DNA from 4 places in the Ensifer sp. R1-3 genome. Region 4 is predicted to be linked to each of the others. Evidence: riboswitches for the same ligand, from Rfam matches in the RefSeq annotation. Region 4 holds a riboswitch; each other region holds the start of a gene.
What was found. A riboswitch is a leader RNA that binds a small molecule or an ion and turns the genes downstream of it on or off. The one in region 4 is predicted to bind cobalamin.

Region 1: another riboswitch for cobalamin. It lies ahead of M1D43_RS17370 (ABC transporter substrate-binding protein); the one in region 4 lies ahead of bluB (5,6-dimethylbenzimidazole synthase).
Region 2: another riboswitch for cobalamin. It lies ahead of M1D43_RS19830 (energy-coupling factor ABC transporter permease); the one in region 4 lies ahead of bluB (5,6-dimethylbenzimidazole synthase).
Region 3: another riboswitch for cobalamin. It lies ahead of M1D43_RS09255 (aromatic ring-hydroxylating oxygenase subunit alpha); the one in region 4 lies ahead of bluB (5,6-dimethylbenzimidazole synthase).

Annotation. Positions count from the first base shown of each region.
Region 1 covers NZ_CP096516.1:10,727-17,909, reverse strand. Annotated here, with positions in the region: gene M1D43_RS17375 (FecCD family ABC transporter permease) at 1-313, opposite strand, end outside; gene M1D43_RS17370 (ABC transporter substrate-binding protein) at 310-1,395, opposite strand; cobalamin riboswitch at 1,564-1,793, opposite strand; gene M1D43_RS17365 (DUF1850 domain-containing protein) at 1,960-2,334, opposite strand; gene M1D43_RS17360 (TRAP transporter permease) at 2,331-4,445, opposite strand; gene M1D43_RS17355 (TAXI family TRAP transporter solute-binding subunit) at 4,562-5,506, opposite strand; gene M1D43_RS17350 (hypothetical protein) at 5,782-6,180, opposite strand; gene M1D43_RS17345 (GlxA family transcriptional regulator) at 6,734-7,183, opposite strand, start outside.
Region 2 covers NZ_CP096516.1:518,107-525,289, reverse strand. Annotated here, with positions in the region: partial or broken gene M1D43_RS19860 (hypothetical protein) at 120-716, opposite strand; partial or broken gene M1D43_RS19855 (Crp/Fnr family transcriptional regulator) at 715-1,247, shown strand; gene M1D43_RS19850 (hypothetical protein) at 1,593-1,790, shown strand; gene M1D43_RS19845 (YbaN family protein) at 1,929-2,309, shown strand; gene M1D43_RS19840 (hypothetical protein) at 2,411-2,542, opposite strand; gene M1D43_RS19835 (hypothetical protein) at 2,933-3,154, shown strand; gene M1D43_RS19830 (energy-coupling factor ABC transporter permease) at 3,359-4,039, opposite strand; cobalamin riboswitch at 4,087-4,301, opposite strand; gene M1D43_RS19825 (DUF1643 domain-containing protein) at 4,721-5,230, shown strand; gene M1D43_RS19820 (hypothetical protein) at 5,588-5,713, opposite strand; gene M1D43_RS19815 (carboxylesterase family protein) at 5,803-6,534, opposite strand.
Region 3 covers NZ_CP096515.1:1,911,502-1,918,684, reverse strand. Annotated here, with positions in the region: gene M1D43_RS09275 (DUF1217 domain-containing protein) at 1-2,114, shown strand, start outside; gene M1D43_RS09270 (FAD-binding oxidoreductase) at 2,161-3,603, opposite strand; gene M1D43_RS09265 (L-threonylcarbamoyladenylate synthase) at 3,651-4,625, opposite strand; gene M1D43_RS09260 (DUF6656 family protein) at 4,691-5,284, opposite strand; cobalamin riboswitch at 5,605-5,807, shown strand; gene M1D43_RS09255 (aromatic ring-hydroxylating oxygenase subunit alpha) at 5,922-7,166, shown strand; gene M1D43_RS09250 (FAD-binding oxidoreductase) at 7,163-7,183, shown strand, end outside.
Region 4 covers NZ_CP096515.1:796,862-804,044, reverse strand. Annotated here, with positions in the region: gene M1D43_RS03900 (helix-turn-helix transcriptional regulator) at 1-297, shown strand, start outside; gene M1D43_RS03895 (acyl-homoserine-lactone synthase) at 454-1,098, shown strand; gene M1D43_RS03890 (DUF2865 domain-containing protein) at 1,266-2,393, shown strand; gene bluB (5,6-dimethylbenzimidazole synthase) at 2,851-3,534, opposite strand; cobalamin riboswitch at 3,580-3,792, opposite strand; gene M1D43_RS03880 (SDR family oxidoreductase) at 3,832-4,653, opposite strand; gene M1D43_RS03875 (phytanoyl-CoA dioxygenase family protein) at 5,025-6,218, opposite strand; gene M1D43_RS03870 (LacI family DNA-binding transcriptional regulator) at 6,316-7,183, shown strand, end outside.

The DNA.
Region 1 (7,183 bases), on a different replicon from region 4:
GGTCGGCGAGCGGATTGCGCAGCAGCGATTGCAGCACGGCGCCGGAGAGCGCGAGCGACGCCCCGCAGGAAGCGGCCACGACCGCACGGCTCAGCCGGTAGCTCCAGATGATGCCCTCGTCGATCGGTGCCAGCGGGTAGCCGGCGTTCCACAGCCGGTTCGCCACCGTCTGCGCAACGGTCTTGAACGGGATCGCCGTTTCGCCGATCGCAGCGCCCATCCAGAGTGCTGCGAAGAGGATGACGAGCGCGGCGAGAGCCGCGCCGACGCGTCCCGTCCCCGTTCGCCCGGCCAGGGTCAGCACGCGGCTCACTTGCCCAACCCACCCTTGGAGGCCAGCCCCGCCTTGGAGGCCAGCCCCGCCTTGGAGGCAAGTCCGGCCTCGGCGATGGCATCCGCCAGCGCTTCGATGCCTTCGATCGTGCGGATCGTCGGGTTCATCGCCTGCGCATCCATGGCGAACACATAGCCTTTGGCGACTGCCGGCATGAGGCTCGCCACGGGATCGGTCTTCAGGAATTCGAGTTTGGCGTCGAGGCTGTCGAGCGGGTAACGTCGACGTTCCATGGAGCCGGCCACGATCATGGTCGGCTCGGCTTTGGCGATGGTCTCCCAGCCGACCGTCGGCCATTCGTCTTCTGTGTCGATGATGTTTTCGATCCCGAGCGCCGCCATTATGTAGCCGGGTGCGCCATTCCTGCCGGCGACATAGGGGTCGGCATCGGCAGCGCTGGAGAACCAGAAGACGGCCGAGAGCTTGTCCCCGGCCGAGGCGACCTTGGCGCGCGCCGCCTCTTCTCGGCTTTTCAGCTCGGCGACGACCTTCTCGCCCTTATCCTGAACATTGTAGATATGCGCCAGCTCGCGAATTTCCCGGTAGACGAGGTCCATGGTGAAGACCTGCCGTCGCACGCCGTCGCTCGCCGCCGAGTTCTCCTTGCCGGTGCAATCCGAAGGCGATGTGTAGACCGGAATGCCGAGCTCCTCGAACTGCTCCGGCCTCGCGACCACGCCTTCCGGGCCGACCTGCCACTGAAACTGCACCGCCACCATGTCCGGCTTCTTGGCAAGTACGCTTTCGAAGCTCGGATCGTTGTCTGCCAGGCGTTCGACCTTGGCGTTGACCTCCTCGTAACCTTCAAGGACGGGGCCGACCCAGAGGGCGGTGCCGGCGACCTTATCCGCAAGGCCGAGCAGATAGAGGATCTCGGTGCTGCTCTGGCCGATCGAGACGGTGCGCGTCGGCGTCTTGTCAAAGGTGATCTGCCGTCCGCAATTCTCGAGTGTCAGCGGATAGGTCGTCTCGGCAGCGTAGACGGGATGGCCAAGAGCCGCTGCGCCGATGGAAAAAGTAATGAGACCCGCAATGAGCGGTCGTTTCAGAAAGCTGTTCATGAATAGTCCCCGAGTGTGAGGCCGCTAGGCGGCCGTGATGGTCAGCCTGCCGATCGGGTTCGATCGGACGAGTGACGGCTGGACCTCGGGGAAACTGATGAAAGTGTGCGCCGCGAGGCGCGAAAGACGGTCATGGCTTGCTCCTGTTCCGGGCATCCCCGCCCGTGACGTTGGATCGATTTGACGGCAGGTCTCCTGGCTCACGGACAGAGTCGCTCATCTGCCTTCCCGCGCAACGCGCGCAGTGGCTGGCGCCTTGGCGCCACAAGGATGAACGACGATCCGCTTACAGTTGCGGGGGCAGCCACGGTTTTGGTCCCTCTTGGGTCGTCCCCACCGTGTTCCCTATTAATCCCCTCCACCTCACGGGTAGGGGAACCGTCCGGCTCAGTTAATGTGGAACGCAGCCCCCGGTCAAGGTGAAACGCGACGCCGCGCCTTGCATCGGGCTTCAATATGTTATGTTATTACACTCGTCAACAGAAAGTTATGTAATACCATTTCATTCCCGCGCCGGACCGTTCCGATTAGCCTTCACCGGCACCGCTAGGTCAGCATCGGCCACTATGGCTTTAGGCCATCACATGGCCGCAGGATGATGGGTTCCCGGCTTTGCGCCGCGAGTTCGCGGCAGCCGCCGGCATCGCAAAGCGTCCAGCCGGAGACGGTCGCGCCGGAGGCGGCCAGGACGAGTTCGGGAAGCGGCGGCAGGTCGGGCGTCCAGACCCACCAGCGGCCCTGACGACGCGCATTCTCTCCCGGTTCCATTCCCGCACCCGAGCCCTGCACGCGCGCCTCCTCAAGAACGAGACCCTCTGCCGTAACGGCCCAACGCTCCTGCCATTCGGTCTTCTCGACCGAATGGGTCCAGCCGAGGGTGAAGACACCCGCAGCAACGGCGACAACCTTGCCGCCGATGATGCAGGCAAGCGCGCTCATGCCGGTTCCACCGTCTGCCGGCCAGCCTGGCGGGCGCGCCGCCAGATCAAGAAGGCGAAGACCGCGGAGAGTGCGAAGCCGACCTCATCGGTGATCGGCAGCGCCGCCAGCAGCGTGAAGGCGGCCGCGGCCGCGAGCACCCGCTCGAGAACCCCGAGCCGGACGGCGGCGAAGCCCACCACGGCGGCACCCCAGAGCGCGATCGCCAGGCCGGTCTTGACGACAATATAGGCGACGGCAGCCGGATAGCCCACGATTGCGGCCATCGCGCCCCCATCCTGCAGCATCAGCGCCGGCGAATAAACGGCCATGAACGGGATGACGAAACCGGCCGCCGCCACCTTGATCGCCTGGATCGAGATCTTCAGCCCGCTTTCCCGCGCGATCGGTGCCGCCGCGAAGCAGGCAAGCGCCACCGGCGGCGTCAGATCGGCAAGAATGCCGAAATAGAAGACGAACATGTGGCTGACGATAAGCGGCACGCCGAGTTCCAAAAGCGCGGGCCCGGCGATCGACGAGGTGATGATGTAGTTCGGGATCGTTGGTATGCCCATGCCGAGCACGAGGCAGGTGACCATCGTCAGGAGCAACGACAGAAACAGGCTCTTGCCGCCGACCGAGACGATGAATTGCCCGAAGGTATTGGCCGCTCCGGTCAGCGTCATCGTGCCGATGATCACGCCGACGAGCGCGCAGGCGATCGCCACCGGAAGGGCCGTCTTCGCCCCTTCGGCAAGCGCATCGCGGCATATCACCAGGGTCTCCCGGCCACCCTTCAGGAACGCGTTGCCGGCAATCAGCAGCGCCAGCGCTGCGATGATCACGCCGATGCCGAACTGGAAGAAGGCGGCCGCCACGAGGCCGAGGCCGACCCAGAAGATGATGCGTATGACACCGGCGGGAAGGCCGAGCGCAAGCGAACTGCCGAGGATCAGAAGGCCGGTGAAGGCGAGGCCGACCGTGCCGGCGAAAAGCGGCGTGTAGCCGGAGAACAGCAGCCAGACGAGCGCGGCGAGCGGCAGGATCAGATGCCACTGTTCGAGGATTGCCGCCCTGGCCGAGGGCAGTTGGTCCTTGGGCAGGCCGAGCAGCCCGTGCTTGCCGGCTTCGAGATGGACCATCCAGAAGGCGGAAGCGAAATAGAGGATCGCCGGTATGACCGCGGCCTTGACGATCTCGTAATATTCGACGCCGAGCGTCTCAGCCATGATGAAGGCGACCGCGCCCATCACAGGCGGCATGATCTGCCCGCCCATCGAGGCCGTTGCCTCGACGCCGCCTGCAAAGGCCGCCCGATAGCCGAACTTTTTCATCAGCGGGATGGTGAACTGCCCGGTCGTCACCACATTCGCGACGCCGGAACCGGAAATGGTGCCCATTAGGCCCGAAGAAATGATCGCTACCTTCGCGGCTCCGCCGCGCTTGTGGCCGACGAAACTCAACGAGACATCGTTGAAGAGCCGGATCATGCCGGCCTTTTCGAGGAAGGCGCCGAACAGGATGAAAAGGAAAATATAGGTCGAGGAGACGAAGGTCGGGATGCCGTAGATGCCTTCCGTGCCATAGGCCATGTGGTCGATCACCTGCGAAAAGTCGTAGCCGCGGTGGTCGAGCGGCGGCGGCAGATACTCACCCAAAAGGCAATAGGCCAGGAACACGCCGGAAATGATCGGCAGAGCCGGCCCCATCAGTGCCCAGGCGGCGGCAAAGACGACGCCGAGCGCGATGACCCCGAAGACGATGTCGCGCGGCAGTGGGTCGCCGGCACGCGCCAGGAGTTCCGCATATTCGTAGCACTGGTAGAAGGCGACCGCTGCGCCGAGGAAAGCAAGACTCCAGGCGATGATTTTTGCAACCGTGCCGCGGCCTGCCAGCGTCGCCAGCAGGGGAAATACGAGGACCGTGACAAAGCCGACGTGCACCGCGCGCACGATCTGGCTCGCGAAATCGACGAGATGCGCCGCGGTGGCGATCTGGAACACGGAAAAGGCCAGGGCGATGGCAAACAGGATCCGCCCGTCCCATGTCGCCGGAAACGCCCGGGTCAACGCGTCGTGCCGGTGCAGTTCGGCCGACGCAGATCCGCTTTGCTCATTGGTATTGTCGATCATGATTCCTCCCCCGAATTCCTGAAGCCCGTCGCATTCAACCGAATTCTGCGACGCGCTTCAGGGTGTTGTCTGCCCGTCATTATTTAAAACCGCTTTGCGGTTTCGGGAGACATGGGTCAGAGCAGGCCCTTTTCCTTGTAGTAGCGCTCCGCCCCCGGATGCAGAGGAATAGGCATTCCCTTCAGTGCATCCTCGATGCGGATATTCTCCGCCGCCTTGTGAGCCGCCGTCAGGGCGGGGATGTTCTCGAAGAGCTGCTTCGTCATCTGATAGGCGGTTTCGTCGGAAACCTCCGAATGGGTGACGAGAAAGTTGACGACGGCGACCGTCTGCACATCGCTGTCCTGGCCCTGGTAGGTGCCGGCGGGGACGGTCGCGGCGATGTAGGGCGCGCCGAGCTTGGTGGCGATCTCTTCGGGGACGGCGACCATCTGTACGTCGAGCGAAGTCGCCAGATCCTTGAACGAAGAGACGCCCAGGCCGGCCGACTGCAGCGTCGCATCGAGCTGCCGGTTCTTCATCAGTTCTACCGATTCGGCGAAGGGCAGGTATTCGGTCTTGCCGAGATCGTCATAGCTCATGCCGGCAGCGGCGAGGATCGCCCGAGCGTTCAATTCCGTGCCCGACTTCGGTGCGCCGACGGAAAGGCTCTTGCCCTTGAGATCGGCGACGGTCTTGATGCTCGACTCCTTCGACGCCATGATCTGGATATAGTTGGGATAGATGGCGGCGATACCGCGCAGCTTGTCGAGCGGGGCCTTGAAGCCGGCATCCGTGTTGCCTTCCCAGGCAAGCTTGACCGAATCGCCGAGCGAAAAGGCGATCTCGCCACGCCCCTGCTGCAAGAGGTTGAGGTTCTCGACCGAAGCCTTGGTCGCCTGCACCTGCGTGCGTACGCCCTCGATCTTGTCGCCATAGATCTTCGAAAGCGCGACGCCGAGCGGGTAGTAGACCCCGGAAGTGCCGCCGGTCAGGACGTTGATGAATTCGGCTGCGCCTGTCGAAGCCGCGGAAAGGGCGATGGACGCACTTGCGATCGCCGCGATAGCGGCGCGTTTCACTATTCCATTCACAGAAATTCCTCCCAATCATTCAAATCTGGCGCGGAAGACCGTCCTCCGGAAACGGGCCGCGGCGTTACACTAGCAAGAGATCGGCTAACTCTAAATGATTGATTTTGTGGAAGCGCAATCGACAACTTCGCCAAACAGACGGAATCTTGCCTGCTTGCCGCAGCGATCGGCGACAATCCGCCTTCCGCCTGCCCTCGGACGAAATCCTGCGTAAACGCCGCCCATCCGGCGACGTGCGGCGCTAAAGGCATTAAGGTTCGATTTCAGCGGCGGCAGCTATCGGCCGCGCGTTCCCTTGCAGCGGCGGCGATAATCGACCGAGCCGCTCCTCTCGTCAGGCCGCGTTTGCGTTGGAATGTCAGGCTCCAACCGTTTCCGCTGGCCTGCCAGCCGTCGGCCACCGATTCCGAGCGGCCGGCCGTGGCGCCCTGCCTCCCGGAGCGCGCCTTCAATCTAGATGCAATTCCTGCAGGGTCGATCAGGATAACCAGCATGAAACCGATCGGCGCGAGCATGTATGGGGGAATGCCTGTCGGTACGCTCGCGAAAGCGGCGATCGACACGGCCACGATAATGCAGATCAGGTTCGTGAACGGGTGGGTGATCGTCCTGAAACACGCTTCAGAGACAGTGGTGTTCCGTCCGTAGTCCGACAATGCCATGGGAGAGATCCATCCGGTTGAGTTGTTCCCCTGCCGAGATCACGATGACTTTAGGCCCCGTCGACCCAAAATCATGGAACGTGATCGTGCAAGGAGCCAGAGCGGAATGCCGGCGGCAGACCGCACACACTGTCCGCTCCAGACTCCAGCGGCGCGAATGCTGCAATATGTACCCTGAGGCACAGCTGGCAACGGGCCTAAGACCTTTGCCCTTACGGGGTCGGACCAAGGTCCTATAGATGGGCGCGGATGGCACTCTAGCTTCCTGGCTTCCCACCTATACAAGGACCTAAACCTTTTTAGCGACACTTGAGGCGGGGCCTCGCCGCTTCGGCGGGGTCCCGCTTGCGTCGTCAACCGAGGGCCGGCGGGGAATCGCTTTGCAGACATGCGAGTGCCCGCGCAGGGGATGACGCGGGCACTGCAACAGGTTGGGGTCCTGAATGTCGCTGGGGGACAGAAGCGACACCTGTTAATTCTTCAGACGAAAATTTGTTCCGCAGCCGCGGGCGCGAAAAAAGCGACGCCGGCACGCTGCCGTCCACCGCGCAAGCTACCCGGCAGCCGCTACGGCGAAACGGTGCCGATAGTCGCCCGGAGACAGCCCGACGATGCGGTGGAACAGCTTGCGGAAGGCGGCCGCGTCCTCGTAACCGACGGACCAGGCGATCTGTTCGACCGAGCGTTTGGTGAACTCCAGGAGCTCACGCGCCTTGCCGACGCGCAGATGCTGCGCATATTCGATCGGCTTCATTCCTGTCGCCGCCTTGAAACGGCGCAGGAACGTGCGATCCTCCATCGCCACCACTTTGGCCATCTCCGCGACGCTGACGGCGCGGGCCTCGCGCGTCTGCAGCCAATGCTGCACTTTGAGAATCGCCTCGTCGCCATGGTTGAGACGCGGCGAAAAGCTGGAATAGTGCCGCTGCTCGCGTCCGGCCGGATCGATGAGCAGGAAGCGCCCGGTCTCGACCGTTACCGTAGGACCGAACAGGCGGTCCAC
Region 2 (7,183 bases), on a different replicon from region 4:
GTTACCGAACAATCACACGCGCCGCGCCGGGGGCGCGCGTGATTGGCAAACAATAGAAACTTAACGAGCCGTTCCGGCAAAACCAAAGCAGGTTGGGAATGGTTTCTTGAACCCTCAGATCAGCGGGCGTATCCCCGCAGCTCGCTGTACTGCTTGACCTGAGCTTCGGTTAGCACGCGCATCATCTCAAGATGGGCTGTTAGATGAATGTAGCGCAGGTTTGCTCTGATTGTTTCCACCGCGCGAAGTTGCGCACGAAGATTGGCCTTGTTGATCGAGCCCTCACGGAACGCAATCTCAAGCGCCAATTCGCCCGCGATCAGTCTCTTTCCTTCGCTCACCGCGTCTTCTCGCATCTTCTCGAAGATGCGCTGCGTCGATGTTTCCTGGTCGACGCTTAAGGCGAGGTCGGCCTTCATTTTCAGCACATGAGAAGGTCCTGGGATGCCGTTAAGCTCGGCGGCTTTCGCCAAGCCCCACCCTCCGCCACTTTCAAGTTCTGCAAGATCGTCCGCCGACAGGCTTTTGATTTCGCTGAGCTCTTGGTTGGCGTATGGCTAATGGTGGACGTGTTCTCCCGCGGCCGCTGGGGGCAGCGGCAAAGTAACGGCCATAAGCGTAAGGAACAGGATTTTCATGGGGACACCAGTTGGAACTAACGAGAGAGGGTGTTCAGCTTGCCAACCGATCGCCACCGTGAACATGATAGTTATCATGTCGGATGAAATTCTTGCCTTTCTTCGGCCGAGGGCCGTCGCGCGTAGATCCTTTGTGAAGGGCGATCACCTCTTTCACAGAGGCGATCCGGTGCGAGTCATGTTCCTGGTAACCGATGGATGTGCAAACCTCGTGCGCTATCAGGAGGACGGCCGCCCTGCGGTTTTGCAGCGTGCCAGGCGAGGAACGGTGTTAGCCGAAGCCTCTGTGTTTTCGGATCACTACCACTGCGACGCCGTCGCCGCGATGGCGACGGAAGTGGTTCTGGTCGCAATCGGCGAGATCCAGCGGCTGCTAAACGAGGACCATGTCTTCGCCTTGGAATGGTCACGCCACCTCTCGAACGAACTGCAACATACCAGGAAGCGCGCCGAAATCCTTGCCTGCGGACAGTCGCAGCCCGGCTGGACGGCTGGCTAACATGGAGCGACGGCGATCTTCCCCCAAAGGGTGAATGGCGAAGACTTGCCGAAGAGATCGCAGTTTCTCCGGAAGCACTGTACCGCGAGATTTCACGTCGCCGTGACTAAGATCGGAGATGCAACTCAGGAGCCGGGCGTCGGCAGCGACTGAACGGCCGGCGGGTTCGACATGGCAGCAGTGACAGAATTCAAAGCACGCCCTGTCCGCGCGCGAATTGATTCGGCCATGCGAGAGCGACAGGTCCGCAGACGTGGAGGCGATCGCTTCGACATGCCGCAAGGTTGGCGATCTTCAACGTTGGCCATTCCTCTTGTCGAGAAAACTTCCGTCAGAGTGCCCTGGGATAATCGCGTGGAATGACGAGTGCCTGAAAGAAAAAGGCCCCACCGGGGAGCCTTGTCATGTGATTGGATTTTCGGTTTGATCGACACCGGCAACACAGGGGCAGCTCGATGACTTACCTCGAAGAAGATTCAGAACGCGGAATTCAGCTCTTCATGGCTGAATATGCAGTCAACCGGGAAGAAGCCCTTCGTCTCATCGTTCGAGACTGGTTAGGCAGTCACGGTTATCTCGCTTTAACCGAGGATGAATCAGAACTCGGCAAAGACACCGCAATCGACGAAACGGCGACGCTTGGCGGGGCTTAGAGCAGCGAGGCGCTTTTTCCCCGCCACTCCTGTATGTTGAAGAATGAAGCACCTTGTATCTCTCCAATTCGGAGCTTTATTTCGTCTCGGCAGGAACACGCGTCGCCGGCATTTGGCAGCTGACCGGAGAGAAGGCAGATGAACCTTTCTATGCGCCTTGCACTTCTCAGCCTCGCCTGGCTGATGGTCGGGCTCGGCATTGTCGGAATCTTTCTCCCGCTGCTGCCCACGACGCCTTTCCTCCTCCTGGCGGTATGGTTGTTTTCGCGCTCCTCGCCGCGTCTCGCGAAATGGCTGATGGACCATCCATTGTTCGGGCCGCCATTACGTGACTGGCGGGAAGAAGGAGCAATCTCACGTCGTGCCAAAATATCTGCAGTTTTGCTGATGAGTTTGGCACTCATCTATTTGTGGGTTGCGTTCGAACCACCGGCAATCGCTTTGCTCGTGGTTACCGGTATCATGTTCACCTGCGGTGCCTTCATCGTGTCCCGTCCAGAACCGCCAAACAAACCATGAGAAAAGCAGCACGCGCGCCGCTCCTTGTTTCGACACGTCCCTTTGCCGGCAATGCATGCGCAATAGGTGCGAGTGCCGTAGCGCTCTCTGAGGGATGGCTCTCAATGCTTCGAGGTTACAGTCGCTTGCGTTTCAAGGACGTTCGTTGCAAGTCCAACTTCCTGCCCGACTAACACTGATATGGCGAGGATGAAGGCCGCAACACCTAGACCGGTCAGCAATTCGACGTCCATTATTACCTCCTGGTATACGCGCCCGAGGCATAAATGCGTTTCGGAGGCGCCGCGGCAACCCTAGGTATTTAGGGAATTTCCAGCGCCTGCCGTTCGCGGCACACGCCTGTTCGATTGCGAATAACACGAACGAGAGCCACAAACTGCGCTCCCTCGCATTTTTTCGCGGCGACCCAAGCGCGGATGGGCGCACATCGAACGAAATGCTAGGACGCCCAGAATCCCATAATAACTTGCTGAAACAATTCCTGACCCTCAAAGTGATGGGCGATGCAGCACCATTGCGGCAGGGTATTTTGGAACAAGTCGCTCGTAGCGGCAGGATCGGAACGTCGCGAGCGGTCATGTGTTGACCCCCGAGGAGATCCCACCCATGCCGACAAACAGAAGATGAAGAGGCTGATCTGGGACTGCCAGAAGGACATCGCCGCGTATGTGACGCCGCAAAGCGGAATTGGGCAGGACAAGCCGCTCCAGATGCTAACTTCCCGGCTCGACGGTGGTCAGGCGGAGAGGGCGTGGGCGACGATTGGCACGACTGGTGGCCGGACGACAATGATGGTGAAGACGCGACGGCGGAACCCCCGTGCCTCGGACAGCGAGACGGCCTGACACAAACAGAGCTGCGGTGGCATTGAAGGCTGATCCGCCGCAGCTCCGACGCGACATATTCTTCGTCCCGCTGGGCTCTCGCCCTCTTCCGATCCGCTTCGAATGCCGCTTACTGCTGGAGAATTGGGAACGGCGAAAGCGAGATCAATTCCGCTTACGCCTCAGATTATCGCCCCCATACCCATGCACTGGGCGTGTTCATAATCACGCCGCCTGATGCAGTCTGATATTGAACATGGGACCACGACTGTAGCGATCAAGCGCCTTTGCACCGGCGAGAACACCCAAGTCGATCAGCGGCTCCAGCAGAATGACGCTCATGTAGGCAGCGCCGAACGAACCCACGGCCGCGAGATTTTCGACGCTGAAGCCGTGGCCATAAAGTGCCCAGAAGGCAACCCATGCAACAATACCGCCCTGATAGGTCGTGGAGAGCGCCAAAGTTTGCCTATATTTCAATTCCACGTATGCGGTCCGAGACGGAATAATCCGCGCGGCGAGCAGACTGGTTGCCCAAAGGGGCACCAGCAACGTAGTTACGTTCATCCCATATTGTGGCAAATCGAACGGCGCAAAGAAAAGCCCTTGAAGAAGCAGACCAGCCGCAAGGCCAACCGCAGCGGCGCCTGCTCCGAACAAGAGAAGAAGGGTTGAACCCAGGATAAGATGGACTTCCGAGACACCAGCAGGATGGTGCGGCAGAACTTCGAAAAAGCAGAAGACCAAAGCCGTTGTCACGACACTGCGTAACACGAGCGCACCGGCACCACCGTCGTTGCGAATACTGTCAGCCGCCAACTTGGCGGTGAGCCCGAGAGCCCCTGCGGCAGTGGCATAACTCAATATAATCTTTGCGCCATCGACGACGCCTGGTTCGATATGCATGTGCTCTCCTTTCCGCACCCACCGTGCGGCGTGGCAGTTGTTGAGGCGTGTCGCCCAAGGTGATGGCAGGTCTCCTGGCTTGCGGGTCGTAGCTTTGTCCGCCTTATCAGCCGATTCACGGCCAATGGCATCCTTGGACTTTGCTCGCCGCTCACAGTTGCGGGGGCAGCCACGGTTTTAGCCCCTGATGGGTCGTCCTCACCGTGTTCCCTTTTCATCCGCCGTTCTTCAGTCGGGCGGAACCATCACATGATCTGGTATGCTCACGCTGGCCAGAAAACAACGGAAAATGTTCTATCCACAAGACCATTCAGGCCTTCGGCTGCTCGAAGTTCGCGCCGATCGAAGATTTGCCGAGGGCAAGGTCATCACCCAACTCGAATACCGCGGCCGAACCAGAGGCCAACGCCCCGGAGTATTGTGGCCTGGTTGCGCGAGAACCCATCTTCAAACAAGATGCGAAAGACCAGGGTCGGACACGAGCGGCTTCCCCTGGAAAGGGCAAATCGCCGTTTGGTTGATCCTCCGCGAATGACGCAAAGGCCGGTGACGGCGGTCGAGACTGGTATTCTATCTTTCCATGCGGCGTTGTTGGGCCAGATCCTGCATCCGACCGGCGAGATCGTTCACGAGCGCATGGCGTCGGCAGAGGCTGCTGTCCGGGGCGGAAGAGGCTGAGTGATGGGCGACACGCTCGATGTATTTCCAACCGAGGTGAAGGCTTCGGCTACTATCTCAAGATGCGGTGCCTACCGTTACCGTCTCGAGCGGCAATGGGATTCGGAGAAGGCCAAGGTCGCCTTCCTCATGCTGAACCCGCCCATAGCGGACGCCTGCCAAGATGACCCGACGATTCGCCGGTGCATCGGCTTCGCGAGGGCTTGGGGCCACGGCGGCTTGATTGTTGGTAACCTCTTTGCACTTCGCTCCACCGATCCGAAGGCCCTTTACGACCACCCTGACCCGATCGGCCCAGATAACGACAGGCACTTGCTCTCGATCGCGCAAAGCGCACGTAAGATCATATGTGCGTGGGGAACACATGGCACACTTCATGATCGTGGACGCGAAGTCGCGGAGAGGCTTGCGTTCTTCAACCCAGCGGCTCTCAAACTGACGGCAGACGGTCATCCCGTACACCCGCTCTATGTGGCTGCGTCCACGCAACCGAAGGAATATTTCGCGCGATGACCACCTCCCCCTCAACTACCGCTGGGAAAACCTCGCGCCCGGATGTCCGCCGCGGCGCCGGGGAAGGCGGCCGCGTGGTCAAGACGGCCATCACCGGCACTGCGCGCGATATTCTGCTGCCCCTGTGCGGGCACCATCCGGAATTCGTCTTCACATATCACATACCAGGCGGCCCGGCCCCGATCGGGTAAGAGTCATACAAGGTAGATGGGAAGGATCGAAGAAGGCATCATTATAGGCCTCGAGACGCGGTGGAGCGCATCAGAGCGAAGGCCAAGGTCGAGAATTTCCGATTCCGCGACTTCCGCCATGGTCTGGCGACGAGGCTCCTGCGAAAGACCAGGAATATGAAAACCGTCAGTAGGCATCAGCCACGCCGATGTCGAGACCACCCGCTATGCGCACGTCCTCGATGAGGAGGTCGCGGAAGCGCACGAACTCAATACCGAGCAGCCGCCCGAGTTGCGGCCGTATCTGCCACATCGCAAGAAGATCAATTTCTCGGAAAAACAATGAAGGCCGGCGCGAAACCACACCGACCTCCCTCCGCATCGGTAAGCGCGATCATCATGCTATTGAGGCGCGCCCTCAAGACGCTGCTTCAGCAGCCAATCCCAGAGTTCAGCATCATTCAAGGTCGCCCACTCGACGCCGGAATGATCGACACCTTCCAATACGGTCAGTCGAGCATTGCGATCCAGAGCTTTAAGGCGTTCATAAAGCACAACGGAATCCGATAACGGAATTACACCATCGTTTGAGCCATGAAAGACCCAGAATGCAGCTTTCTCGTTCGTTCTATTGAGATAGTGCCGATTGCCACCGCCGGCGATTGGGACGATAGCGGCGAACTTATCTGGAAACTGTTCGGCCAAGGCCCAAGCCCCGAAGCCGCCCCGGCTAAAACCGATCACATAGATCCGTGAACGGTCAACGCGATATTTTGAAGCTACTTCCTCAAGTGCAGCGTCCACTTTCTCAATAGGATACAGCAGTTCTTCGCTCGGGTTTTGGGGAGAAAAGACGAGAAATGGAAATTTCTTCCCGTCTTCGATCAGTTTTGGAATGCCGCTCGATTTGACTTTGTCGATATCACTTCCGCCCTGATCTCCTCCATGTAGCCATATAACGAGGGGATAACTCTCCGTTGACGTCGCGTATCCATCCGGCGTGTACAAAAGATACTTGAGCTCATTCTTAACGCTCACAGTCGAAGTGAGTGCTACCTGCTCTGCATTTGCGGTCTCAGGATCGAACAAGCCGAGCGCAGCTATTGCAGCCAAAGGTAAAATTCCACGCAACATTACACCACCTCCTCTGAAACGTTCAGAGGACAGGTTGGCACATGGTGTGGTTGCGGACAATGCTTCCCGCCGCTCCACAATCACCCAATCAGCCAGAGCTGGTCAATCAATAGCATCAGTCTGAATTTGCCCCGCGGCCTTTCGATTGGCTGCAGGCCCGGGAAATCGAACTGGTCTTTCGTTGTTATGAGCCAGGCGGCTTACCCGTTGCCCTGCCTGCGGAAATGAAAGGTGACCACCTTACCGAATAGACGCGGGACAGGTGCTTATCACCAGACAACAAAAAAGGCCGGGGCGAAACCGCACCGACCTTCCTCATCATCGCTTACCAAACCAGTGCCAGTACATCCGTGGTCAAAAGTCGAAAACGATGCAGCAATTGCGAGCGGCGAGTTATCAGCGCTCATAAGCAATGCCGATGCGTGGTATATAGGGGACCAATGTGTTCGAAACAAGGGCGCAGGCCAGTCGCAATGAATTGGGTGCATTTCTCCTACGGCGTAACTCGGCGGTGAGCCGGCGGGCTCTCGGTGAACAGGCGGATGGCGCACGCGAGGCGCACTAGCCGAGAGCTGTTCACAGTCTCGTATCGCTCGCTGGGGAGTGTTCAAGCCGCCATCTGGCATACCGTCGGGCCTAATCGATCGCG
Region 3 (7,183 bases), 1.1 Mb from region 4:
ACATGATCGAGTCGGTCGCCTTCATGCGGAAGGTGCTCGAAAGCGATCTGTCCGACGACAACAGCTTTGCCAACAAGCTGACGGACGAACGATACCGCGATTTCACGATGGCGTTCAGCTTCAGCGGTGGAACGGCGGTTTCCCAGACGGAAGCGCAGCTCGACGAGATGATCGGCCTCTATAATACGAGTATCGCCAGCATCGGGGAAACCCAGAAGGAAGAGACGCGCTACTACAACGTCATGATCGACAAGGTCACCAGCGTCGATCAGCTTCTGAACAATGACCGTCTGCGGACCTATGTCTTCACTGTCTTCGGTATCGACGAGAGCACTTACTCCCGTGAAACGCTCCGCAAGGTTCTCTCCAGCAATGCCGACGACCCGGAAAGCTATGAGAACACCGTGCTCGAGCCCAGACTATCGGAGCTCGAGGCTGCCAGAGCCGACGCTCAGGCGAAGCTCCAGCAGAGCGGCACGACGCAGGCGGAAAAACTGGAACTCCAGGCGAAGATAGCCACCTACAACAAGTCGATTTCCACGGTCAGCAATTACCTGGCGATGGCGGCGGCTTTCCAGTTCGAAGCCGACGGCACGGTGGCCGCGGGATCGGCACAGACCGCCGCGCACAAGAAGACCATGAATGAACTCTACGTCTCCAGCAATTCCCGGGTCACGCCTCAGGCGGCGCTCCTGAACAAGGCCTATTTCGAGGAGAAGATCGCGAGCATCACGACCGTCAGCGAGCTTGTCGCCGATACGCGCCTCTATAACTACATCCGCACGGCCTTCGATCTCAACGAGGTCACGATCGTGCCGGCGACGATCAAGAATATCCTGACCAGCGATCCGGACGACCCGAACAGCTACATCAACACGATCGGCAAGGGCAACGAGAACTACAAGGCGCTCGCCAGGGCCTTCAACTTCCAGGCGGATGGCACGCTCGCGGCGGGCGATGCAGCGCAGACCGCGGAGCAGACGACACACACCTCCAGCCGTTACATGACGCGCTACAATGACAAGGACGACGCAGCGGACGAGAAGGCGATCGGCGCCTATAAGCTTGCCGTAGAGAAGATGACGTCCGTCAGCGACTTCATCGAAACGGCTTCGATCTACGATTTCGCGCTGCAAGCCGTCGGCCTCGATCCGGATTCCGAAAGCGCGCGGACGATCAAGCGGGTGCTGACCAGTGATCTCACCGATCCGGAAAGCTTCGTCTATACGCTGAAGGACGAGCGTTACCTGAAGCTCGCCCAGCTGTTCAACTTTACGACATCGGGCGATATCGGCGTTCCGGCATTGGCCCAGTCGGAGACGCTGATCCAGGAGACCGCCAAGACCTATATCGTCAACAAGTCCCGTTTTGGTTCGGAGGAGGACAAGACCAAGGCCGAAGCGGAAGCCGAATATTATACGGCCGAAGTCGCCAAACTCTCCTCTCTCGACGAGTTTCTCGCCGATTCCCGCCTGGTCGATTTCGCTCTCGAGGCAAACGGCATCGATCCCGAGAATGTCACCGTCGATTTCCTCCGCGACATCTTCACCTCCGATCTGGACGATCCCAAGAGCTTCATCAATCAGCAGCAGAACTCCGGAGCCTACATCGCCCTGGTCACCTCGTTCAATTTCGACAGCGGCGGCAATGTTCTGCGCGAGGACAAGAGCGTCATCATCACGCGGCAGGGGCTTTACGAGACCCTCGACCGGTATCTGCACCAGTCGCTGGAAGAACAGGCAGGCGAGGACAATGCAGGTGTCCGCCTGGCACTCTATTTCGAGCGCCAGGCAGGCTCGCTCGTCGACGCCTACGATCTCCTGGCGGATGATGCGCTCGCCGAAGTGTTCCGCACCATCTTCAGCCTGCCCGACGAATTCAGTTCCATGGACATCGACCAGCAGGCAAAGATCGTCGAGAAGAACCTCGATCTCGAGAAGCTGAGCGATCCGGCCGAACTGAAGAAACTCCTCGCGCGCTTCACCGTGCTCTACGATCTGGAGAACAACATGGAAGTCGATCCGGCCGTGGTGGTGCTTTCAGGCAGCGGCAGCAATATCGGCATCAGCGCCGATACGCTCTTCCAACTGTCGCAGCTCAGGAAGGGCGGGTAGGGCTTAACGGCGGGCGGCCCGGATCACGCACTTCCGGATGCCGTCGTTACTCGCCTCGATCCTCGCGCAGCACCTTATCGGGGTTCATGATCCCCGCCGGGTCGAAGGCGTGCTTGATCCGTCGCATGAGCTCGATCTCGATCGGCGAGCGGATCGCCGCGAGTTCGTCTCGCTTCAACTGGCCGATGCCATGCTCGGCAGAGATCGAGCCGTCATGTTTGAGCACGACGGCGTGAACGATCGCATTGATCTCGCGCCACCGATCGAGAAAGCTCTGCTTGTCCGCGCCGACGGGCTGGGAGATGTTGTAGTGGATATTGCCGTCGCCCATATGGCCGAAGGCGCAGATGCGCGCGCCGGGGATGGCCTTGGAGACAAGCGCATCCGCCTCCGTCATGAAGGCCGGAATGCTCGACACCGGGACCGAAACGTCATGCTTGATGGAGCCACCCTCAGGCTTTTGTGCCGGCGACATGCTTTCTCGCATGTGCCAGAGCGCTCTGCGTTGCGCTTCGTTCTGGGCGATGACCGCGTTTTCGACGAGACCGTCGGCAATGACGGCTTCGAGAAGGTCTTGCACCATCCCTTCCGCGCTTTCGGCGGTATCCGAGGTGGAGATATCGATCAGCGCGTACCACGGATGCGTCGTTTCCATCGGATCTCTGACGCCGGCGATGTGCCGGGTGGTGAACTCGATGCCGAGCCGCGGCATCAGTTCGAAGCCCGTCAGGGCCGGCCCGCAGACGCTTGTTGCCCGATCGAAAAGCGTAAGTGCGTCCTCGACGCTCCTGAGGCCGGCAAAGGCCACCTGGTGGCCGCGCGGTTTCGGAAAGAGCTTCAAAACGGCGCCGGTTATGACGCCGAGCGTTCCCTCGGCGCCGATGAAAAGATCGCGCAGATCGTAGCCGGTATTGTCCTTCCTGAGGCGTCTGAGCCCATCCCAGATCTCCCCGGTCGGGAGCACGACTTCCAGCCCCAGGCAGAGCTGGCGCATGTTCCCATAGGCAAGCACGGCAGTGCCGCCGGCATTGGTCGAAAGATTGCCGCCGATCCGGGCAGAGCCTTCCGAGCCGAGTGACAGGGGAAAAAGCCGGTCGACGTCATCGGCGGCCTTCTGGATGTCCGCCAGGATACAGCCGGCGTCGGCCACGATCACGTTGCCGACCGGGTCGATGTCGCGGATGCGGTTCAGCCGCTCGAGGGAAAGGACCACGTCGGCTTTGCCCTCGCGTGGAATCTGTCCGGCCACATGTCCGGTATTGCCGCCCTGCGGCACGACTGCCGTTCGGGTCTGACTCGCAAGCCGCATCACCAGCGAAACTTCCTCGACGGAGCCGGGCCTGAGCACGAGCGGCGTCGTGCCGCGGTAGAGCCCGCGGGACTCGACGAGGTAGGGTGCCGTGTCGGCGGGTGCGGTGAGGGCATTGCCAGGCCCGACGATATCGACGAAGGAGGCGATGAGTTCGGGAGAAGGAAGTACGGTGGTCATGGCCCTGCCTCGGATCAACGTGGTTGCTTCAAGCGTGCCGATGGCCATCAGCCCCGCGGCGCGGCCGCGCGCTGCAGCCGGTCGATTATCGCCTCGCCGAGCCCCTCGCTCGGGATCGGGCCGAAAGCGATGGTCGCGGCGCCGCTGGCATCCGCTTTTTTCATATAGTCGAAAAGATTGGCGGCGGCTTCCCGCAGGCTGCCGCCCGGACTGAGATCCAGGACGATCGCGGCATCGGCTTCACCGGGAAGCGCCTCTCCGCCGAAGCGGATCAGGGCTTCTCCCTTCCGGACCTCATCGGCATCGAGCCGCACAGCGGCACCGGGAGCGTAATGCGAGGCGAGCATGCCGGGCGCCTCGATGACAGCGCCGGCGGCCTCCGGGCGCTCGATGGCGAGCCCGGTCAGCGCTTCGATCTCTGCCGCGTCGAGCCCCCCGGGCCTCAGCAGCCGCAACCTTCCGTTCTCGACCTTGACGATGGTCGATTCCAGGCCGATCGCGGCCGGCCCCGCGTCGAGGATGAGCTTCAGCCTGGAACCGAGATCCGCCTGCACATGGGCCGCACTGGTGGGGCTGATCTTGCCCGAGGTGTTGGCGCTCGGCGCTGCCAAAGGCCGCCCGAACCGGGCGATCACCCGGCGCGAGAAGCCGTCGGGCATGCGAATTCCGAGCGTATCGAGACCGGCGGATGCGAGCGTGTGCACGGTGCTCTCCCGCCGCTGCGGCAGGATCAGCGTGAGGGGGCCGGGCCAGAAGGCCTCGGCCAGACGTCTCGAAACCGGATCGAAGGTCACATGCGCCTCTGCCATCGCCAGATCGCAGACGTGGCAAATCAGCGGATTGAACCGCGGCCGCCCCTTCATCTCATAGATGCGGCTGATCGCATCGGGGGTCGTGGCATCGGCGGCAAGGCCGTATACGGTCTCCGTCGGGATCGCGACCGGTTCGCCGTCCGAAAGAACCGCGCAGGCTTTCTCGATTGCCCGCTCAGGTTCGATGCGCGTGTCGATGATTTCGGCCATGGCGTTCTGATCCTTTCCGTCGCTTCCTTAACGGAGCGACCGCAAAAACAGAACGATTTTCTTTGTCAAAGGCTGCGAACGATCCGGCGCAAGGCTTCGTCGCGTGCGCCGAGCATCAGCACGTTCTTCAGCGCCACCTTCGGATCCTGCGTCCGGAAAATCAGCCCGTTGCCGCGCACGTTGCGGTTGACGACGATCCGTTCCTCGCCGGCGTCGGGCTCGATCGCGACGGCGAAATACATGCGCGAGTAGCCCGGCTGGATACGGTCGAAGAAATGGGTCTCGTTCCCGAGCTCGCAGAAGAAGTTCGCGAAATAAAAGGACCAGGTGATCTCATGCCCGTTGGCGAGGCAGGTATTCGCGGCGGTCACGTGGCAATAGCCGAGATGCGGACTGCTGGGGAGCGTGCGATGGAAAACCATCTTCGGGAACTGGATCGAGGCATGAAACCCGTTGATTCGCCTGTGGGTCGTCTCGCCCGCTGTCGTCAGCTTCCGCGCCGTCTGCTGCGCCACCTCGGCATAACTCAGATACTGACGCTCGTTCGGCATCCACCGGCGTCTATCGATCCGGCCGGTCCGCAGGAACTCGGTGTGAGCCTTGGCTTTCGGCGGCGCGGCCGCCTTGTCGGCAGCGTCGTAATATCGGAGTTTTGCCATGGGCGTCGTCGCGCCATCCTGTCCGCAAGCGGGTTGATCGCGGCGAACGTTAAATCATCTCAGTTAACGAATTGGTCCCGGTATGTCCGGGCCGGCATCGATCAGACCCTTGTGTTGGCGGGCCGTGTCGCAGAATGGCCACTCGCCTTCGCGCCATGAACGGCGCTGCCGAAAAATCCGCCAGCTGCGCAGGGATTCATCTACTTCCTTGTTTGTTATGGATAATATTGCATGCCTTCGTGCCGATTGTGTCGCGCCTGGCTGTCGTCTTTCTGGAATCGGATGTCGTCTATTGGCAGTTGCCGGGCCGGTCCTCAGGCTTAGATGAGGACACTCAAGGTGCCGCCTCGAAGGGAGGGCGGAGAATTGGGAAGCCGGTCAAATCCCGGCGCTGCCCCCGCAACGGTGGTGGAGCGAACAGCCACGGCAGAAGGCCACTGGACACCGCGTCCGGGAAGGCGCCGGGCAGGTCCCTTGCGGACGGCTCCAGAGCCCGGAAACCAGCCTTGAAGCAGAAATAGACCGTAGCTGGTTGCGGCGGGCAGCCGGATCGGAGCCAATTGCGTTGCGGGTCCACGCGGCCGGCGCGGGTTCCAGTCCTGCCTCTCCGAAACGGCGGAAAAACGAGGACAAGGGCATGGAAATTCAGACCGAAATGCTGCGCAAGCTGAAGACCCGTCGCGAAGGCTACAGCCTCGACCGCGCCTTCTACGTCGATCCCGATTATTACCGTCAGGACCTGGAGCAGATCTGGTACAAGGATTGGCTGTTCATCGGCCATGATTGCGAAGTCCCGCGGCCGGGGAACTATTTCACGGTGCAGGTCGGCGATTACCCGGTCGTTATCGTTCGAGACAGGCAGGGCGCGGTCCGGGCACTGCACAATTCGTGCCGCCATCGCGGCTCGCGCGTCTGCACGCAGCACAAAGGCTCATCCGCCAAACTCGTCTGTCCCTACCACCAGTGGACTTACGAACTCGACGGCCGCCTGCTCTTCGCGCGGCAGATGCCCGAGGGCTTCGACCCGGCCGAGCACAGTCTGAAGCCGATCCACTGCGAGACCGTCGGCGGTTACATCTTCATCAGTCTTGCCGAACACCCGATGGACTTCCGGCCGTTCCGCGAGACGGTCGCGGCCTATCTCGCGCCGCATCGCCTGGGGGAAACGAAGGTCGCCTTCGAAAGCACCATCGTCGAGAAGGGCAATTGGAAGCTGGTCTGGGAGAACAATCGCGAGTGTTACCACTGCGCCGCCAATCATCCGGAACTCTGCCGTACCTATCCGGAAGCGCCGACCGTAACCGGTGTCCAGGGGGCGATGAACGATCCGGAAATCGGCGCCCACTGGCAGAAATGCGAGGCGGCGGGCCTTCCGAGCGCCTTCAAGATCGCGCCCACGGGCCAGTTCCGCATGACGAGAATGCCGCTGATCAACGGCGCCGAGAGCTATACGATGTCCGGACAGAAGGCTGTCCGCAAGCAACTCTCCATCGGCGTAGACGCCGATGGCATCGGGACGCTGCTCCTCTTCCATTATCCGACGACCTGGAACCACATTCTCGGCGACCATGCGATCACCTTCCGCGTTCTGCCGCTCGGGCCGGAACTGACTGAGGTTACGACCAAATGGCTGGTCAACAAGGATGCGGTGGAGGGCGTCGACTACACGATAGACGAGCTGACGCACGTCTGGACGGAGACCAACGATCAGGACCGGCAGATCGTCGAGGAAAACGCCTTCGGAATCCGCTCGCCCGCCTATGAGCCGGGTCCTTATTCCGCCGAACACGAGGGCGGCGTCATGCAGTTCGTCGAGTGGTATTCGAGCTTCATGCTGGACCGCCTTCAGGGCGGGGCCGCGCATCTCTCGCGGGTGGCATGACGATGGAAATGCCTCGC
Region 4 (7,183 bases):
CGCTGCCATCTGCGCGATTTCCAGCTGGCTGCCAACCTCTTCCACGCCTCCATGCTCGAACATTCGGCGATGGCCGGGGCGCTCGACGAGCGCGATCTCCGCCTGACCGGGCGGGAAACGGAGGTGCTCACGTGGTCGGCGGCCGGCAAGAGCTACTGGGAGATCGCAACGATTCTCGGCATATCCGAGCGAACGGTGCGTTTCTTCATGACCAATGCCCGCCGCAAACTCAATGTAGTGTCCAACACGCAAGCTGTAGCGCACGCTGTTCGACATGCTCTGATCCCCACCATCTGACGGGTTGCCGGCCCGGGACAGGACCGGCCACTCGCAGATTCCCCCACAAATCTATTGGGAAAAAATGAGGAAATAAACTGTCACTATAGACAGTTACATGTGTCATCCGAGCCTGACAGCATCGCTACATCGCGTAATCACGCATGGAGCGAAAAAATGATCAGGATAGTGAACGGAAACGGTCGCAGCCAGCACCCCCAGGCCATCGACGAGATGTTCCGGCTGCGTAAGCGCGTGTTCCACGACTTCTTGAAATGGGACGTCAAGACCGAAGGGGACTGGGAAATCGACCACTACGACAAGGCCAATCCGCTCTATGTCATGTCGTACTCGCCGGACACCGGCAAGATTCGTGGCTCCCTCAGGCTCCTTCCGACGCTCGGTCCGAATATGCTGGACGATACGTTCCCGATCCTGCTCGGGGACAATCCGGAAATCCGTAGTGCGTCGGTGTGGGAATCGAGCCGCTTCTGCATCGATCCCGAAATCTCCCAGGATCGCGCATCGAACCAGGTCACCATCGCCGCGGCCGAACTGATGTGCGGTGTGGGCGAAATGAGCCTTGCCTCGGGCATCAGCCATATCGTCACGGTCACCGATGTGTTCCTGGAGCGAATGTTCCGCCGCATGGGTTGCCCTGGGGAGCGCATCGCCGATCCGCACAGGATCGGCTCCGTCCATGCGGTCGCCATCGCGTGGGAGGTGAGCAGGAACCTGCTCGAAACGATGAAGGCGGTGGCCTCCATCGAGGGCACCGTTCTCGATCGCCCGATGTCGCTTGAAACGGCACGCGCCGCCTGACCCGATAATCCGGGCCGTGCAGATCGCACGGCCCACAGCTTCCATCCACGGGCATTGCGAATTAACGCAGATGCCCTCTTCCCGTTGCGCCATCTCGACAAGGTCCTATGATGAGACGGTAAGGCGGACACATCGGCAACGGTCCGCTGCAATGCAGGAAGAAGCACGTGTCCGCGTCCCCGAAAGTGGCATCCAAGATCCGGCGCATCGCGGCGGTTCTCGTACCGCTGGCGCTGGCCGCAGCCGGCCCGGCCGCAGCGTCCGGCGTTTGCGAACGGCTGGGCGCACGCCTCGCCGGCCTTCCCACAGGTTTCACGACGAATGCCAGCCTGCGCGATTTCACCGGTGCGGTCTCCCGCCAGAACATCGAGTTGCGCCGCGCCAAGAACGATCGCCGCCGAATGGAATGCAGCAGCGACAGCGTCGTCGTCATCGGCGGCGATGACGAGGCCGCTTGCGCCGAACTCGACGACACGATCGCGCGGATGGAGGAGAATCTGCGGCAACTCAAGGCGCAGCGTAGGCATCTGATCGGCGGTGGTGACGACGACGTTCGCCGGCGCATCCTCGCTGCCATGGAACTCAACGGCTGCTCGGGAGCGCCCCGAGAGGGCTGGGATGCCGGAAGCGCCGAAGGCCAGTTTGCGAGCGCCGCCGAGGGAAAGGAGGTTCACCGGAACATCCTGCGCGACCTGCCGCCGGACAGCGATGCCTATCCGCTTCTGCTCGACGCCCCCCGGGCCGAGCTACCGCTCACGGATGACGATTTCGCCGGCAGCCTCAGAACCATGTGCGTAAGGACATGCGATGGCGCCTTCTTTCCCATCTCCTCGCATGCCACGCCGGCAGACTTCGGTCGCGACGCCGATCTCTGCCGCGCGCGATGCCCGGGTGCGGAGACGGAGCTCTACTATCATGTGCTCGCGACGGAAGAAGCCGACCAGATGATTTCGGCGACGACGGGCCGGCCCTACACCGATCTCCCAACGGCCTTCGCCTACCGGGCGCGCAGTGTCGGCTCACCCGGCATCTGTGGCTGCGGAATCCCGGACCCCGCAACGGATGCCAACGGGCAAAAGGCAGGCTCCGCCGGCAAGCTCACCGTCGTCAGCCCGTCGGTCATAACCATTGACAGCGAGAAGAAGGCGCCGGCCAAGCCGATAGAAGAGCGGCCCTACGACCCGGCCAAAAACAAGGTCCGCGTCGTCGGTCCGACCTTCCTTCCGCAGGAAGAGAGCGCGATCGACCTCAAGCATCCGCTTGGGCCCCGTTACCAGCCGCTGCAGGAAAACTGACATACGCCGTTGCGAGCATTCTGCAAGAATGGCGATGCTCTTGAATTCCTTGAGTACCGACTGCGCGGCCTACTGGACTTGTCCTTTGACCGTTGCCGATCAAAGGACAAAAACATGCAGAAGATCAAAGCGCGTCTGATAAGACGCGCGGCGCTGTACGTATCGAAGGACTGCAATCTCTCCTCTTCCTCATCCCTGTGCTTGTCACAGGGATCCAGCAGCGCCGCGTCTGCGGCGCGGGAAGAGTCCTTTCAGCCCAAGGACTTGGTCTGGCTGGATCCCTGTGACAAGCACAGGGATGAGGAGATCAACAAGCCGCGGCGGGTATCCCGAAACTCAACAGGCCTTGGGGCGGGGTGAGGAAAAGTGTGTGCGGTTTTCCGCTGCATCCCGCTCTAACCTCTTGGAATTGATCGCGTTCAAGTTTTTTGGTCGACCGACCTAATAACATCGTCATCTAACGGACGCCCCAGCCTTCCTCGAAAACGAGATCTTCGAGCGGCAAGCGCTGTCGCCAGCCCTTCGCGGCGAGTTCCGGCTCTTGATACAGCTTGTCGACGAAACCGAGGCAGAGCCAGGCGACGATTTCGACATGATCCGGGATTCCGAGGATAGCCTTGATCTCGCTCTCGTGGAAAATGCTGACCCAGCCGACGCCCACGCCCTCCGCCCGCGCGGCGAGCCAGAGGTTCTGGACGGCGCAAACGGTCGAGTACAGATCCATCTGCGGATTATGGGTGCGGCCCAGGACGACCGCTCCGCCGCGCGTCCGGTCGCAGGTCACGCAAATGCTGAGCGGCGCCTTGCGAATGCCTTCGAGCTTCAGCGACCGGTACTTCGCTTGCCTTTCGCCGGAAAACATCTCTGCGGCCTCGTCATTGGCGCGCTGGAAAGCCCGCCAGACTTTCTCCCGCGTCTCGTCCTGGCGCACGAGCACGAAGTTCCAGGGTTGCATGAAGCCGACGGACGGCGCCTGGTGCGCCGCACCGAGCAGGCGGGCGATCAGTTCCTCGGACAATGGTTCGGGCAGGAACTCGTCGCGCACGTCGCGACGCGTCTCAATGGCACGATAGACGGCGGCGCGCTCGTCCGACGAAAAAGCTCCGGCGGCCGTAAGGCAGCCGTTCGGGTCAGGCAGCATCGTTCGATCCCCAACAATGCGGAAACCTCCCGCCGTCCGCGCGGGGCCGGTCTATCTCGCCAGGCCGGTCTTCTGACTTCGGATCATCCGTTCGCGCCGCCTTCCCGAATAGCTTCAATATTCAGTGGCAAAGCTCTGAAAAGATTCAGAGCCCTTTTCGGCGAGAACGTCCCCTTCACAGCGTTGGGCACGTGCCGGAACTGCACCGGCTTCCCGATTCTCCCGCATTTCGCGGGCACCTGACGGGCGCATATGGCCACAGGTCCCCACGAAAGGCAAGGCAAGCAAGCGGGAGCTTCAGAGCGGCGCCTCCGGATGAGGCGAGGCGTCATAGGCACCCCAGATCGACTGATCGAAGCAGATGACGGAACCCGTCATGAGGCCGGATTCTGCCGATGAGAGATAGGCGCAGGCACGCGCGACCTCGGCCGGGTCGACGAGCCTGCCGAAGGGCTGGCTCGCTGCCGCCTTTTCGAGCCAGTTCGCCGGCGCATCGTGATATTCGCGCTGGATCCGGTCTTCGCCTTCCGAGGCCATCCAGCCGATGTTGAGGCCGTTGACCCGTATCCGGTTGCGAAGGACGGCATAGGCGGTATTCTTGGTCAGCGTCTCCAGCGCCCCCTTCGACGCACAATAGGCTGCGATGAAGGGCTGACCCGCCTTCGCCGACATGGAGCCGATATTGACGATCGTGCCCTCCGTCTTCTCGCGCCGCATCACCTTTATCACCTCCTGCATCAGAAAGAATGGCGCCCGCACATTGACCGCGAACATCCGGTCGAAGAGTTCCGGGCTGGTGTCGAGGATCGTACCCCTGTCGGTGATCGCTGCGGCGTTGACCAGCGCATCGACGCGGCCGAAGGCGCGGTCGCAAGCCGCCACGACGGCACGGGCATCCTCCACCCGCTCGAGATCCGCCGGTACGTAGACGACCTTCGAACCCGTCGCCGCGGCGATCTCGGCAGCTTTCGCCTCGCCCTTCGCCGCGTTGCGCCCGCAAATGACGACGCCGGCGGCGCCGCGCTCCGCGAAGAGTGCGGCAATCGTGGCACCGAGCCCCTGCGTGCCCCCGGTCACAATGGCGATCTTCCCGTCCAGTCGGGCGTGGTCCGTGCTCATCCTGATCCTCCCTTTGAGATGTTGGTGAATATGCCTTGGTGAGCGTGCATTAATGCCTGTTGAGATTTGGGATACCCGCCGCTACTTGTCTGATCTCCTCATCCCTGTGCTCGTCACAGGGATCCAGCCAGACCAAGTCCTTGGGCTGAAAGAACTCCTCCCGCGCCGCTGACGCGGCGCTGCTGGATCTCTGTGACAAGCACAGAGATGAGGAGGAGAGATTGCAGTCCTCCCCACGCTGACCGACGTGCTCGGCAACCTTGTCCGCACCGCCCTACGCCCCGACAAATCCACCAGAGCACCAACGCCATCATCCATCTCGCAGTAGCCGTGATAAACTCAAGATCTCAAAAGACCTTAAGCCAAGACGGCTAGCTTAGCTTTTTCGCCGCCTGATCGGCCAGCGCTTCGGCAAACGCCTCAACACTCCATTCGCCGGCGAGCGCTTCGTGCATCAGCTGTGCCTGCGTCCTGGGCGCCAGACCGCCAACCGGCGGATCACGATCGAGATTGGTCGGGAACGAATACCCCTCGGCGCACGCGGCAACCGCATTGGCAATTTCGTCCTGCGTGAGCTTGCCTCCGGCCGCAAGAACTTTCAGAGCCGGAAAGAGCACGGCGCACATGTGTTCGCGATCCACCGTTTCCATCGCCCGGCCGAAGGCGGAGGATACCTGCAGAAGATTGGCCACACGCTTGATTCCGGCAGACCGGTTGCTGCCCGCGGCGTGGAAAAGCGCCGGGTTGAAGAACACGACGTCGCCCTTCTCCAGCGGCAATTGCACGTGGTTCTCTTCGAAATAGGTGCGGAACTCCGGCCGTTTCAAAGCGAGATATCCGGGCAGATACGTCTGGCTATAGGGCAGGAACAGGGTTGGCCCGCTTTCGACCGGCATGTTGCAATGGGCGACCGCGCCCTGGAGCGTCAGGACCGGCGAGAGCCTGTGCACATGCGCCGGATACTGCTCTATAACGGCCGAGGTCTGAAAGCCGAGATGATAGTCGCGATGCGGCGATTGAGACGCGCCGCCGGGATTGACGCGGTTGACCTGCGCCGTCATCTGGTAGTTCGGACCGAGCCAGGCTTCGCTGACGAGCGCGATGATGGCGTTGCCGTAATAGGCCGCGAAATTCTCGGGGTTCTTCAGGCAGTGCTTTTCGAGTGAATTCCAGATCCTGTCGTTGGCGCCGGGCTTGGCGAAATGATCGCCGCCGCCGCTGTTGGTGCGGTGCTGTTCCTCGATGATCTCGTCGAAGATGCGGCTTGCTTCGTCGATCACCCGCGTATCGGTGAAGGCGCGCTTGAAGACCGCCACGCCCGGCCCCGTCGCAAGCGCCTCGCAGATCTCCGCAAGCACCGACCGCCTGCCGTCCTGCGTGGCGCAATCGCCGGCAAGACGGGCGCTGTCATAAATCAGGACGTTCTTCTGGCAGTCCGCCGCGTACGGATAGTCCGCCAGGCTGACACGGTGCTCGACCGCCGCACGAAATTCCTCGATATCGCAGGCCGCCTCACTGAGCCACACGCGTTCCAGACGCGCCCGCGCGGGATTGTCCGTCTTCATCAGCTCTCCTCCTCAAGGATGACGATGATGCGACTATACGGCTTGCCCGCTTCTGATATAGAGCAGGAATCCATCAAAAAGCCATCAGGAGGGATCGGTGGCACATCCGTTTCTTGTCAAGGACATCGCCTTCCAGGCGGGACTCAGTACGGCGACCGTCGATCGCGTCCTCAACGGCCGGCAGGGCGTGCGCCAGCAAACGGTAATGCGCGTCAATGCAGCCATTCGTGAACTCGAGAGACAGCAGGCGGGCCTTGAGGTACAGGGACGCAAATATGCCGTCGACGTGGTGATGGAGGCGCCGGAACGCTTCACCGAAGCGGTGCGCAAGGCATTCGAAAGCGAAGCCGCGACCTTCATGCCTACGGTTTTCCGGTCCCGGTTCCATTTCGCCGAGACCATGCGGCCGCAGGACATCAGCCAGTTGCTCGACCGTATTCGGCTTCGGGGAGCCGACGGAGTAGTCCTCAAGGCGCCCGACGTGCCGGAGATTGCGGCCGCCGTGGCGCGGCTCGAAAATGCGGGAGTTGCGGTCGTCACGCTCGTTACCGATCTGCCGCATTCATCGCGGACGGCCTATGCCGGGGCTGACAACCGCGCCGCCGGTGAAACCGCAGCCTACCTGATCGGCGAGCGCTTCGCGGACCGGCCTGCGACTGTGCTGGTCACCATATCGAGCAGCCGCTTCCGCGGCGAAGAGGAACGCGAGATCGGTTTTCGCCGCGTGCTGCGGGAAAAATATCCGCATATCGGCGTGGTCGAGATCAGCGAGGGCCATGGCAGGAACGAGGAGACAGGCGCTCTTGCCCTCAAGGCAATCGCCAGCCATCCGGAGATCAATGCTGCCTATTCGATCGGCGGAGGCAATCGCGCTGTGCTCGACGCCTTCGGACAGATGCAACGCGGCTGCGCTCTCTTCGTCGCTCATGACCTCGACGAGGACAATCTGGATCTCCTGCGTCAGG